2 linked regions of the Rhizobium rhizoryzae genome follow. The protein of the gene in region 2 interacts with the protein of the main gene of each other region in a pairwise test. Links are inferred from orthologs where the notes say so. Each region holds a gene or a part of one and is shown on either strand. Other genes may lie near its edges.

Region 1 (5,309 bases), 1.7 Mb from region 2 along the record:
GCCCCACCGATTGCCAGCAGCATTTCGCGTTTTCCCTGATCCCGAAACTTCCCGAGAAGGTTCGCGAACGTGGGACTGTCGAGCGATTTCCCCCGCTCATCGAGGAGGACAAGCACTGCACCGTCGCTCAGGCTCCTTTCAAGAAGCCCGGCCTCTTCCCGCTTGCGCGTTTCAGCGCCTGATGCGCGGCTCTCGTTAACCTCGATCACACGACCAAGTTCCAGGCTGACCCCAGGACCAGCCTTGGCAAAACGGTCGAGATATCGCGCCGCAAGTTCCTTTTCAGGGCCGGACTTCAGTCGCCCGACCGCAAAGAGGCCAATCTTCATGGATTCTATCCGTTCAAGGCCGATCAATGTACCGCCTGCCACGTCCGCAGACGCGCCGACAGGATCATTTCATCGGCAGCGACCGGATCTCAATCCATTGTCGCTTAGTGGCGTGTCTCTTCCTCGTCCGGAGCAGCCCACATCTTTTCGATGTTGTAGAACTCCCGGATTTCTGGCCGGAACACATGGACGATCACATCGCCGGTGTCAATCAACACCCAATCGCCTGCCTCAAGCCCTTCGACGCGGGCGGGGCCGAAGCCCTCGTCCTTCAGGTCGCGGAGCAAGTGGTCGGCGATTGCCGAGACATGCCGGTTCGATCGCCCTGTGACGACGACCATGTAGTCGCCAAGCGCAGACTTTCCAGCAATGTTGATGGAGACGATATCTTCGGCTTTGGAGTCCTCAACGCTGGCGAGGACCAGTTCAAGAGCACGGGCGGCAGCATCGGCGCCACGTTCCAGGCTCTTCGGAGGAACGCGAGACGTTCTTCCCTTAGCATGTACTGTTGTCAGGGTTTTTCCTTTCCTCAATGACAGAACAGGCACATCCGCGAATCCGTTTCGATGGGGTCCGCACTATGAAGGTGGCACTGAATGGTTAATCTTTCAAGGCATCAGTTTCCTGGCGTACCTTGACGGATAGCTGTCGAACTGAGGCTTGATCGGGGCCCATGGATAAAGGTCCAGCGGGGCGGCGTTCTATGTGCCAGAATACCTGCATCGGATTCATCGATACGCGAGTGGCTGAGAGCCCTTGCAGCGGGCGACGACAGAAAAGACAGGGTAGCACCCGGCCGGTCTATGACAGCAATCGGCAGGCTTGCGGCAATGTGCCGCCACCTCTGCCATCGATGAAACGTCTTGAGACTATCCGCCCCCATGATCCAGACGAAGTGTACGCCCGGATTGCGCGACAAAACGTGGTCGATGGTTTGAGCCGTGAAACCTGTCTGAAGGCGTTCCTCGAAAGCAGTAACGCGGATGCGGCGGTTTCGCGTCAGTTCCTCACTGAGACGGATCCGCTCCTCGAGAGGCAAGAGGATCGAACGGCTTTTCAGGGGATTGCCCGGCGTGACCATCCACCAGAGTTGATCAAGCCGCAATTGCTTCAGTGCGATTTCGGCAACAAGCCTGTGGCCGTCATGCGGCGGATTGAAAGATCCCCCGAAAAGGCCCACCACCATGCCGCGCTCCACATGCGGCATGGTCAGATACGACTGAAGCGCGACCTCTACCGTCACCAGTTCAGGGCCGGATCTGGCCGGTGCCGTGCACCCGGTACTTGAAAGACGTCAACTGCTCCACCCCAACCGGACCACGGGCATGCATCTTGCCTGTGGCGATGCCGATCTCGCCGCCCATACCGAATTCGCCTCCATCGGCAAACTGGGTCGATGCATTGTGCAGGAGGATCGCGGAGTCGATCTCATTGAAGAAGCGCGCAACAACCTGCGGATCTTCAGCAATCACAGCTTCCGTATGGTTGGACGAATAGGTGTTGATGTGTTCGATCGCGCCATCGATACCATCCACCAGCTTCACGGAGATAATGGCTTCGAGATACTCGGTCCGCCAGTCTTCCTCACTTGCAGCCTTAAGCCCCTCGATCTGGGCGCTCACCTCTTCCGAGGCCCGGACTTCGCATCCCTTCTCGATGAGAGCCGAAAGGATCAGCTGCAAATGTGTCGCGGCTACCGCACGATCGACCAGCAGGGTTTCGGCGGCACCACAGATGCCGGTACGGCGCATCTTGGCATTCACGACCACCTTGACGGCCATATCGAGATCCGCAGAGGCGTCCACATAGATGTGGCAGAGCCCTTCAAGATGGGCGAAGACCGGTACGCGCGCCTCTGTTTGCACACGCGCCACCAGACTTTTGCCACCGCGCGGTACGATGACATCCACCGCACCATTCAGACCGGAGAGTAGCGCCCCAACCGCGGCACGATCGGCAATCGCCACCAACTGTATGGAGTCTTCCGGCAAGCCTGCTGCGCGAAGCCCTGCGGAAAGGCAGCGATGGATCGCTTGCGATGAATTAAGCGAGTCTGATCCGCCCCGCAGAATGACAGCATTGCCAGCCTTCAGGCACAATGCACCTGCATCGGCGGTCACGTTCGGTCGGCTTTCGTAGATGACGCCGATCACGCCGAGCGGCGTGCGCACGCGCTCGATTTTCAATCCGTTAGGACGCTCCCAATCCGCAATCACATTGCCAACCGGATCGGGCAGGGCTGCAATAGCCCGCAGCCCCTCGGCCATTTCGGTTACACGCTTTTCATTCAACGTCAGACGATCAATGAACGACGGCTGCAAACCCTTGTCTGCCACGGCCTCCAGATCGAGGGCATTGGCCTCCAGAATTGTTGCTACAGATGAAAGTATCGCATCGGCAGCGGCGTTCAGCGCTTTGTTCTTCTGATCTGTCGAAGCAACGGCAAGTTTGCGGGCAGCCAAGCGGGCGCGTTCGCCCATTGCCAGCATCAGCGTATCGATATCGCTCGATTGCACCTTGTCAAGCATTGGCATCCTCCTCCCGTACGGCTTCATTTTCATTGGCAATCATGCCGGTGATGACGAGATCATCCCGATGCACCATGGCTGCGCGTCCGGCATAGCCCAGGATTTGCTCAATCTCGCCGGATTTACGGCCAGCGATCTGTCGCGCCTCATCGGCATCATAGCTCACCAGTCCACGCGCTATTTCACGGCCTGACACACCGATCACAGCAACTGTGTCCCCGCGGCTGAACTGTCCGCTAATGGACCGGACACCGGCAGGAAGCAGGCTCTTGCCGGAAGCGAGCGCTTTTTCAGCACCAGCATCAACGGTAAGTTCACCGGCAGGCTGAAGCTGCCCGGCAATCCAGGTCTTTCGTGCCGTCACGGGCGTTCCGGATGGCGCGAAGAATGAGGAGCGCGCGCCGCTTTCGATAGCCTTCAAAGGATGCGCAGTCTTGCCGGATGCGATGATCATGCCGCAACCGGCAGCGGTCGCGATCTTGCCCGCATCGATTTTTGTGCGCATTCCACCACGCGACAGTTCTGAGGCCGCGCCGCCGGCCATGGCCTCGATCTCCGCTGTGATCGCGGGTATGACGGGCAGGAACTGGGCGTTCGGATCGAGATGCGGCGGGGCGGTATAAAGCCCATCGATATCCGAGAGAAGGATCAACAGGTCCGCACCGGTCATGGTGGCCACACGCGCCGCCAGCCGGTCGTTATCGCCGTAGCGGATTTCGGACGTGGCGACCGTATCGTTCTCATTGATGATCGGCACAGAACCGAGCTTCAACAACTGGTTGATCGTCGCACGCGCATTCAGATAGCGGCGACGTTCTTCGGTATCGCCCAGCGTCAGGAGGATCTGCCCGGCGATGATGTCATCGCGCGACAGACTTTCTGACCAGGCGCGCGCCAGTGCAATCTGACCGACTGCGGCAGCCGCCTGGCTTTCCTCCAGCTTCAAGGCGCCGCCGGGAAGCTCGAGGACCGTCCGTCCCAGTGCAATGGCGCCCGAAGAAACGACAAGCACATCGATATCCTGAGCCCGCAAAGCGGCAATATCGGCACAAACCGAATCCAGCCATTCCTTCTTGAGACCCGACTTGCGATCGACCAGCAAAGCAGAGCCAATCTTGATGACGATGCGGCGATGTTTTGCGATAGGCTTGCGCTGCAGTGTCATCTCAGGCGTCATCCTCGTCGGTATCGGCATTCTCCGCAGGGTGCTGACTGCGGTCAGGAAGGGCTGTCTCTCCAGCCGATTCAACAATCACATCACGCAGTGCGCGTAGCGCCTCGGTCATACCCATATGGGCAGCGGCGGAGAGAAGAAGCGGAGGCTTTCCGCACGCCTTCTGCAATTCCTTCGCCTTCTTCTTGATCTCGGCCTGATCAAGAACATCGATCTGCGAGAGAGCTACGATTTCAGGCTTGTCCTCCAAGCCGCCGCCATAGGCGTTCAACTCGTGCTTCACAGTCTTGTAGGCCTGTCCGACATTTTCCTCCTGCGCCGACACCAGATGCAGAAGAACGCGCGTCCGCTCCACATGGCCCAGGAAGCGATCACCCAGACCAACACCTTCATGGGCGCCATCGATCAAACCGGGAATGTCGGCCAGGATGAACTCACGTCCATCAATCGTCGCAACGCCGAGGTTGGGGTGCAGTGTCGTAAACGGGTAATTGGCGATCTTAGGCCGAGCGCGCGTTACCGTTGCCAGAAAGGTAGACTTGCCGGCATTGGGCAGGCCGACCAGACCGGCGTCGGCAATCAGCTTGAGACGAAGCCAGATGGTCTTTTCCTGACCGGGAAGACCGGGATTTGCCCAGTCGGGCGCCTGATTCGTGGAAGATTTGAAGTATGCGTTGCCGAAACCGCCATTGCCGCCCGCAGCGAGGCGAAAGCGCTGCCCCTCCGTGACCATATCGATGATCAGCGTCTCATTATCTTCCTCGAAGATCTGCGTTCCCACCGGAACCTTGAGGGTGACGCTCGCACCGTTTGCGCCGGTACGGTTACGACCCATGCCGTGAATGCCGGTGCCCGCCTTGTAATGCTGCTGGAAACGGTAATCGATCAGCGTGTTGAGGCCGTTGACCGCCTCGACCCATACGTCGCCACCGCGACCGCCATCACCGCCGTCCGGGCCACCAAATTCGACGAACTTCTCACGCCGGAAGGAAACTGCACCTGCGCCACCATCGCCGGAGCGGATAAAGACTTTTGCTTCGTCGAGGAACTTCATGATGTTTTGAGCCGTCTTCTCGGAGTTGAATGGGTATGCAGGAAAATGTGCTGTTTTCGTTATCGCTGCTTGGCGGTGAGGTCAAAGCCTATCGCGTCATCAGCTTGATTTGCACCCGGCGAGGCAGTTATTTTGTCTCGCCGGGGCGACTTATGGCCGATCAAGGCCTCCGAAAGTCTTCGGGACGCAACCGGGTTTCAAGATGCGGGGCCATGGCATTGCGG
Region 2 (6,356 bases):
TGCTCGAACGGGATGCTCCGATCCTGAAGGTCGAGAACCTCGTAACCCGCTTTCCGGTCCGCTCAGGCCTGTTCAGTCGCCAAACCGGCTCGATCCATGCTGTCGAGAATGTTTCCTTCGACTTGAAGCAGGGTGAGACCTTGGCGCTTGTCGGTGAATCTGGCTGTGGCAAGTCGACCACAGGACGCTCGGTTATGCGGTTGATAGAACCGACCTCCGGTGACATTCAACTGGACGGTCAGAATGTACGGGAGCTTGGCTCGTCGCAATTACAGCGCATGCGCAAAAGCATCCAGATGATCTTTCAGGATCCGTTCTCAAGCCTCAATCCGCGCATGTCGGTTGGTCAGGCGATCGCTGAGCCATTTCTCAAGCATGGGATGGGTAATGCGGCTCAGGCGAAGCAGAAGACGGCAGATCTTCTCGAGCGAGTAGGCCTTTCAGCGTCCATGATGAACCGTTATCCCCATGAATTCTCTGGCGGACAGCGTCAGCGAATTGCCATCGCCCGTGCCCTTTCACTCGATCCGAAGGTGATCGTTGCAGACGAGTCCGTTTCTGCTCTGGACGTCTCGATCAAGGCGCAGGTCTGCAACCTGCTTCTGGATCTGCAGGAGCAACTTGACCTCGCCTTCCTGTTCATCAGCCACGATATGGCCGTCGTCGAACGGGTCAGCCACCGGGTCGCCGTCATGTATCTCGGCGAAATCGTTGAGATCGGCCCACGCGCTGCCGTCTTTGAAAATCCGCAGCATCCGTACACGCGCAAACTTATGTCAGCGGTTCCCGTGCCGGATCCTTCGAGGCGTGGTATTCGGCGCGGTCTGATGGAGGACGAATTGAAGAGTCCGGTACGACCTATGGGCTATCAGCCGCCCAGACGGGAATATCGCGAAGTGTCCGCGGGCCACATCGTTCAGGTGGCGTGACGAGGGCGGTCAGATCAGGCGCAGGCCCTTGAAGCTCACATGGCCGTCCTTGCCGATGATAATGTGATCATGCACGGTGATCCCCAGCGGCTTTGCCGTCTGGATGATCGTGTTGGTCATGTCGATATCGGCCCGTGACGGTGTCGGATCGCCTGAGGGGTGATTGTGGACAAGGATGATGGCCGTGGCCGACAGTTCCAGCGCCCGACGCACCACTTCGCGAGGGTAGACGGGCGTGTGGTCCACCGTGCCTCGTCCCTGTATTTCGTCGGCTATCAATGTGTTGCGCTTGTCGAGGAACAGTATGCGGAACTGCTCTCGTGATTCGTAGGCCATCGCGGCATGGCAGTAATCAATAACGGAGGACCAGGAACCCAGCACCTGCTTGTCGCGCAACTCGCTTTTCAGGATCCGCTGACCCACAGAGGCGATGAGCTTCAGATCCAGCGCAACCGCTTCGCCCACACCCTTAACCTCTTGAAGAAGCTGGGCTGATGCGCCAAACACCCCAGCCAGATTGCCGAAGCGGTCAATCAGCGACTTGGCAATCGGCTTGGTGTCCCGTCGTGGTATCAACCGGAACAGCAGCAATTCAAGGATCTCGTAATCGGCAAGTGCGGTATCGCCATTCTCCCGATATCTGGCCCGCAGCCGTTCTCGATGACCATGATAGTGAGCCGACTTATCACCTTCCTTGCCAAATGGGGCAGAGCGTTTCAGACCGGCTGCCTTTGGTGCCTGTTCCGCGAAGAAGCTTCGCTCATCCACGAACAGATCGTTCGCTTCCTCTTCGGTTTCCGGGAAACCCTGTTGCGTGGATGGAGGCACGGAGGATTGCGTCATCGATTCCCTTTCACAGAGGCGGCAGCCCTGGACGATCCAACCCGCCAGGCGAGAGGGTAAAGATTTCGCAGCCTGTCGCAGTGACGCCGACTGCGTGTTCGTATTGTGCAGACAGTGAGCGATCGCGTGTCACCGCTGTCCAGCCGTCGGAAAGAACCTTCACATGCGGCTTGCCCAGGTTGATCATGGGCTCAATGGTGAAAATCATGCCTTCGCGCAATTCCGGACCTTCGTCCGCGCGACCATAATGAAGGATGTTCGGGCTGTCGTGAAACAGGCGACCCACCCCGTGGCCACAGAAATCGCGAACGACCGAGCAGCGTTCTGCCTCGGCGAATGTCTGGATCGCTTCGCCGATCGCTCCGGTTCGCACACCTGGCCTGACGACGGAAATCCCGCGCATCAGGCATTCGTAGGTCACTTCCATCAGGCGCTCGGCTGCGCGCTTCACCTGACCGACCGGATACATGCGGCTGGAATCGCCATGCCAGCCATCCACGATGTAGGTCACATCGATGTTGACGATATCACCCTCGCGCAGTGGCTTGTCTTCCGGCATGCCATGGCAGACGACGTGATTGATCGATGTACAGACGGAGTATTTGTAACCGCGATAATTCAGCGTTGCGGGCAGGGCGCCATGATCTGCTCCGAACTCGAAGACGAAGCGGTCGATTTCGTTCGTCGTGACGCCAGGCTTCACGATTGATGCCAGTTCATCAAGGCATCGCGCTGTCAGTTGACAAGCCTTGCGCATGCCGTCGAAGTCCGTTGCGGTGTCATACAGCCGAATTGCGCCCGTGTTCTTCTTTGGCGCTGATGCTGCGTCGATATAGGTAACCATGGATTCACTTTCGTCTCGCTCGCACCGGTTTTAATCAGGCTGCTCGCTTTCGTCTATCGGGATCAACCTTTCGGCAAAAATTCCTTGAGGGGAAATCGCGCAACTCACTGCATAGGCTTCGACTCCGTGACGCCGCGCCTCACGGAATGCAGCCCCATACTTCGGGTCCAGATCGTCGCAAATTCTGAGGCTCGCGCAATCGCTCCTTTGGATGACGTAAAGCATGACCCCGCGATGTCCGGATTGGACGACGGATACCAGCTCATTGAGGTGCTTGGCCCCGCGTTCCGTGACCGAATCGGGAAATTCAGCAAGTCCAGGTTTGCGCATGAAATGCACATTCTTGACCTCGATATAGGCGTCCGGCTTGCCTTCTTCCCGCAGCAAAAGGTCGATGCGGGAATTGATGCCGTAACGCTGCTCCCGCTTGAGGACTGGCGTGGCGGACAGTTCCGGGAACAACCCGCCAAGTACCGCTTCTTCTGCGATCCGGTTCGGCATTGCCGTGTTGATGCCAACAAGTGTGCCATCCGCGCGCACCAGCTCCAGCATGTGGCGGTATTTGCGGGTAGGGCTGTCGTGCAGAGACAACCAGATTTCCGAACCGGGCGTCGTCAGTCCGCGCATGGAGCCGGTATTAGGGCAGGAGCCTGTAATCACCTCACCATCGGCTAACTCCGCATCGAATAGAAAACGTTTGTAGCGGCGGATCAACCGCGCCGAGACGAGAGGCGTTGAAAACTTCATGTGCGAATGAGCTAGCTCCGCACCCTGACATAGGTGCCGGGCGCATCGCACAAGGGTTGAAGCTTGCTTCCGCCAGGAATACGGGCGGGCACGCGCTTGTCGCTTTGCTTCTCGATCCATTGCTGCCAGTGCGGCCACCAGGATCCAGCCGACTCCGTGGCCGTCTTCATCCAGTGATCCAGCGAACCTTCCACCGGTCCATTCGTCCAGTACTGGTACTTGTGCTTGGCCGGCGGGTTGACGACACCTGCAATATGGCCTGAGCCGCTCAGCACGAACGTCACGTCGCCGCCGAAGAACTGGCATCCCAGAAAAACGGAACGGGCCGGTGCAATGTGATCTTCCTTCGCGGCGAGGCTATAGACCGGGATTTTGACGTCTCCGAGCGTAATCTTCTTGCCGCCAAGTACCATTTCGCCCTTGCTCAACCTGTTCTCCAGATAGCAGTTCCGCAGATAGAAGGCGTGGTTGGCAGCAGTCATGCGCGTTGAATCGGAGTTCCAGTACAAAAGGTCGAAAGCTGTCGGCTCCTGCCCCTTCAGGTAGTTTGAAACGACATAGGGCCAGATCAATTCCGATGCGCGCAGCATGTTGAAGGCAGCCGCCATCTTCGACCCGGCAAGATAACCGGTCGTGTTCATCTGCTGTTCGAGTGCCTCGATCTGCTCGTTGTCCACGAAGACCTTCAACTCTCCGGCATGGGTGAAATCCACCTGTGTCGTGAAGAACGTGACTGAGCGAATGCGCCTGTTCCGGGCCTTGGCATGTTGCGCCAGCGCGGCGGCAAGCAGGGTCCCACCGACGCAATAGCCGATCGCATTTACTTCCTTCTCGCCGGTCGCATCCTCAATCGTCTTGAGCCCGAAATCGATTCCATCGCGGATATAATCTTCCCAGGCAAGTCGAGCGTGACGTTCTTCCGGGTTCACCCACGATACGACGAAAACCGTATGGCCCTGATCGACGCACCACTTGATGAAGCTCTTCTCCGCGCCAAGGTCGAGGATGTAAAACTTGTTGATCCACGGCGGTACGATCAGCAGTGGCCGCTTCAGAACGGTTTCCGTCGATGCTTGATATTGGATGATCTCGCAGATCTCGCTGCGTGCGACGACCTTGCCGGGCGTGATGGCCACATTCTCGCCAAGCCGGAATTTGCTTTGATCCGTCTGGCGCAGGCGCAGTTCACCACGGCCTGCTGCCACATCTTCCGCGAGAATCCGCATGCCTTGGACGAGGTTCGCACCATTGCTGGCAACGGTCTGGCGAAACACCTCCGGATTGGTCAGGGCAAAGTTGGCGGGAGAGATCGCGGCGGTCAGTTGTTTGACGTAAAAAAGCGCCTTCTTCTGGGTGTGTTCATCCAGTCCGTCAGCGTTCTCCACAAGCTTTTCAGCCCAGGTCGCGGTGACTTGATAGATCTGTCGCATGAGCGAGAAGAACGGATTCTTGCGCCAGTCTTCGTCGGAAAATCGCTTGTCTTTCGGCAGGTCGTCCGGGTCTGCCGCTGCCTCGCCTGTCGCAATGCGCTGCAGCGTGTTCATCCAGATGCCCATATAGGATGACAGCAGGAGGGACTGCGCATCGAGCGTGCGCTGAGGCTCGGACATCCAGTATTCTATGACTTTCGAGAGCGTCTTGACCATTTCGGCGACCGGATCGATCGGGTCGATCACCTCGCCGCGTTCGCGCGGACCGATCCATTCTGTCGCCGCCTTGCCGAAATTTTCGACGGCGCGCGCCAGATTCAGCGCCATGGCCTGCGGGTCCTTGACGAGATAGGCCTCCATCGCCTTGGCATCGAACGCGGCGGATTCTCCCCCCGCACGGCTATAATGGCCGTCGCTCCCCATCGTGTCCTCGCTCCCCTTGTGAACCCATCAGGGTTCCAGCCTGCTTTTTGGTTTTTACATTGTGCCCGAAAACGAATACAAGTTCCAGCGATTGCGGCCCGGATGGGCTTAGCCAAAGGTGAAAGACAGGGTTGCAGAAATGGTTGTACAGGCGGGTTTGGTTCGTCATCTATCGATGCTGGTTTGCGTCGTGGCGATTCCCATGGGCCTTGCCGGTTGCAATAGTTTTGCGCTGGACGATGGTATCCCCAACACCTCACCTCCTGCTGTCGTCGTTGGCCCCCAGAACGCGCCGCGGCCTGCGTCGCTGACCCTGAAGTCGACCGGCACCTATCCAACCTTCGGCAAACCTTTGACGGCCGCCAACACCCAGATCGATGATCAGCAGTACACCTCTGCCGAAACACAATTGAGTTCGTTGGCCAAGGCCAAGGCACGCGGCGCGATATCCGAAGCGGAATATCAGCGCCGGGTCAATGCGTTGCGCAAGCTTTCAGAAGATCAGACCTCGAGCGCAACGGCGCCGGCCACCAATTAAAGCTTGCCTTTGGGCGTTTTTCGCATCAAAGCATCTTGCTGCCGGGATGCAAACTGCCTTGCGTCGCGGCGCTGTTTTTAACGCCTTGACGAGGTTCGCTATGGAAGAGTTCCATAAAGTCCGCAGACTGCCGCCCTACGTTTTCGAACAGGTAAACCGTTTGAAGGCGAGCGCGCGAGCGGCGGGCGCGGATATCGTTGACCTCGGCATGGGCAATCCCGATTTGCCGACGAACCAGTTCATCGTCGACAAGCTGATCGAAACCGTTCAAAGACCAGACACGCACGGCTACTCTTCTTCAAAGGGCATCCCCGGTCTGCGTCGCGCGCAGGCTGCCTATTACGCTCGCCGTTTCGGCGTAAAGCTGAACCCTGATACGCAGGTGGTTGCGACTCTCGGTTCCAAGGAAGGCTTTGCCAACATGGCGCAGGCCATCACGGCGCCTGGTGATGTCGTACTGTGCCCGAACCCATCTTATCCGATCCATGCATTCGGCTTCCTGATGGTCGGCGGCGTGATCCGCTCTATCCCGGTTGAACCCAATGAAGAATTCTTCCGTGCGCTTGAGCGTGCGGTTGCCCACTCGATTCCGAAGCCGATAG

Evidence for each region. The genes of interacting proteins can lie anywhere in the genome.
Region 1: the proteins of sfsA (region 2) and G6N80_RS11105 interact in binary tests that used the Escherichia coli proteins (3 or more experiments, as listed by UniProt). The link is inferred for Rhizobium rhizoryzae from one-to-one orthologs.

What each region holds. Positions count from the first base shown.
Region 1 is NZ_CP049250.1:1,019,518-1,024,826, reverse strand. The notes cover bases 718-3,716. They hold G6N80_RS11105 (glutamate-5-semialdehyde dehydrogenase), read right to left. Parts: upstream 2,858-3,716; coding sequence 1,577-2,857; downstream 718-1,576. Other genes in these bases: proB (glutamate 5-kinase), read right to left, coding at 2,850-3,716; G6N80_RS11110 (nicotinate-nucleotide adenylyltransferase), read right to left, coding at 946-1,536; rsfS (ribosome silencing factor), read right to left, coding at 718-877. Also shown: 23S rRNA (pseudouridine(1915)-N(3))-methyltransferase RlmH, read right to left, coding at 1-329; more of rsfS, read right to left, coding at 434-717; more of proB, read right to left, coding at 3,717-4,022; GTPase ObgE, read right to left, coding at 4,024-5,085; G6N80_RS11090 (GNAT family N-acetyltransferase), read right to left, coding at 5,246-5,309. UniProt on the Escherichia coli protein: Catalyzes the NADPH-dependent reduction of L-glutamate 5-phosphate into L-glutamate 5-semialdehyde and phosphate. The product spontaneously undergoes cyclization to form 1-pyrroline-5-carboxylate.
Region 2 is NZ_CP049250.1:2,748,900-2,755,255, reverse strand. Bases 1,506-4,493 are described here. They hold sfsA (DNA/RNA nuclease SfsA), read right to left. Parts: upstream 3,364-4,493; coding sequence 2,647-3,363; downstream 1,506-2,646. Other genes in these bases: G6N80_RS19095 (PHA/PHB synthase family protein), read right to left, coding at 3,375-4,493; map (type I methionyl aminopeptidase), read right to left, coding at 1,783-2,616; radC (RadC family protein), read right to left, coding at 1,506-1,772. Also shown: G6N80_RS19115 (ABC transporter ATP-binding protein), read left to right, coding at 1-929; more of radC, read right to left, coding at 939-1,505; more of G6N80_RS19095, read right to left, coding at 4,494-5,216; G6N80_RS19090 (SHOCT domain-containing protein), read left to right, coding at 5,356-5,754; G6N80_RS19085 (LL-diaminopimelate aminotransferase), read left to right, coding at 5,855-6,356. UniProt on the Escherichia coli protein: Binds to DNA non-specifically. Could be a regulatory factor involved in maltose metabolism.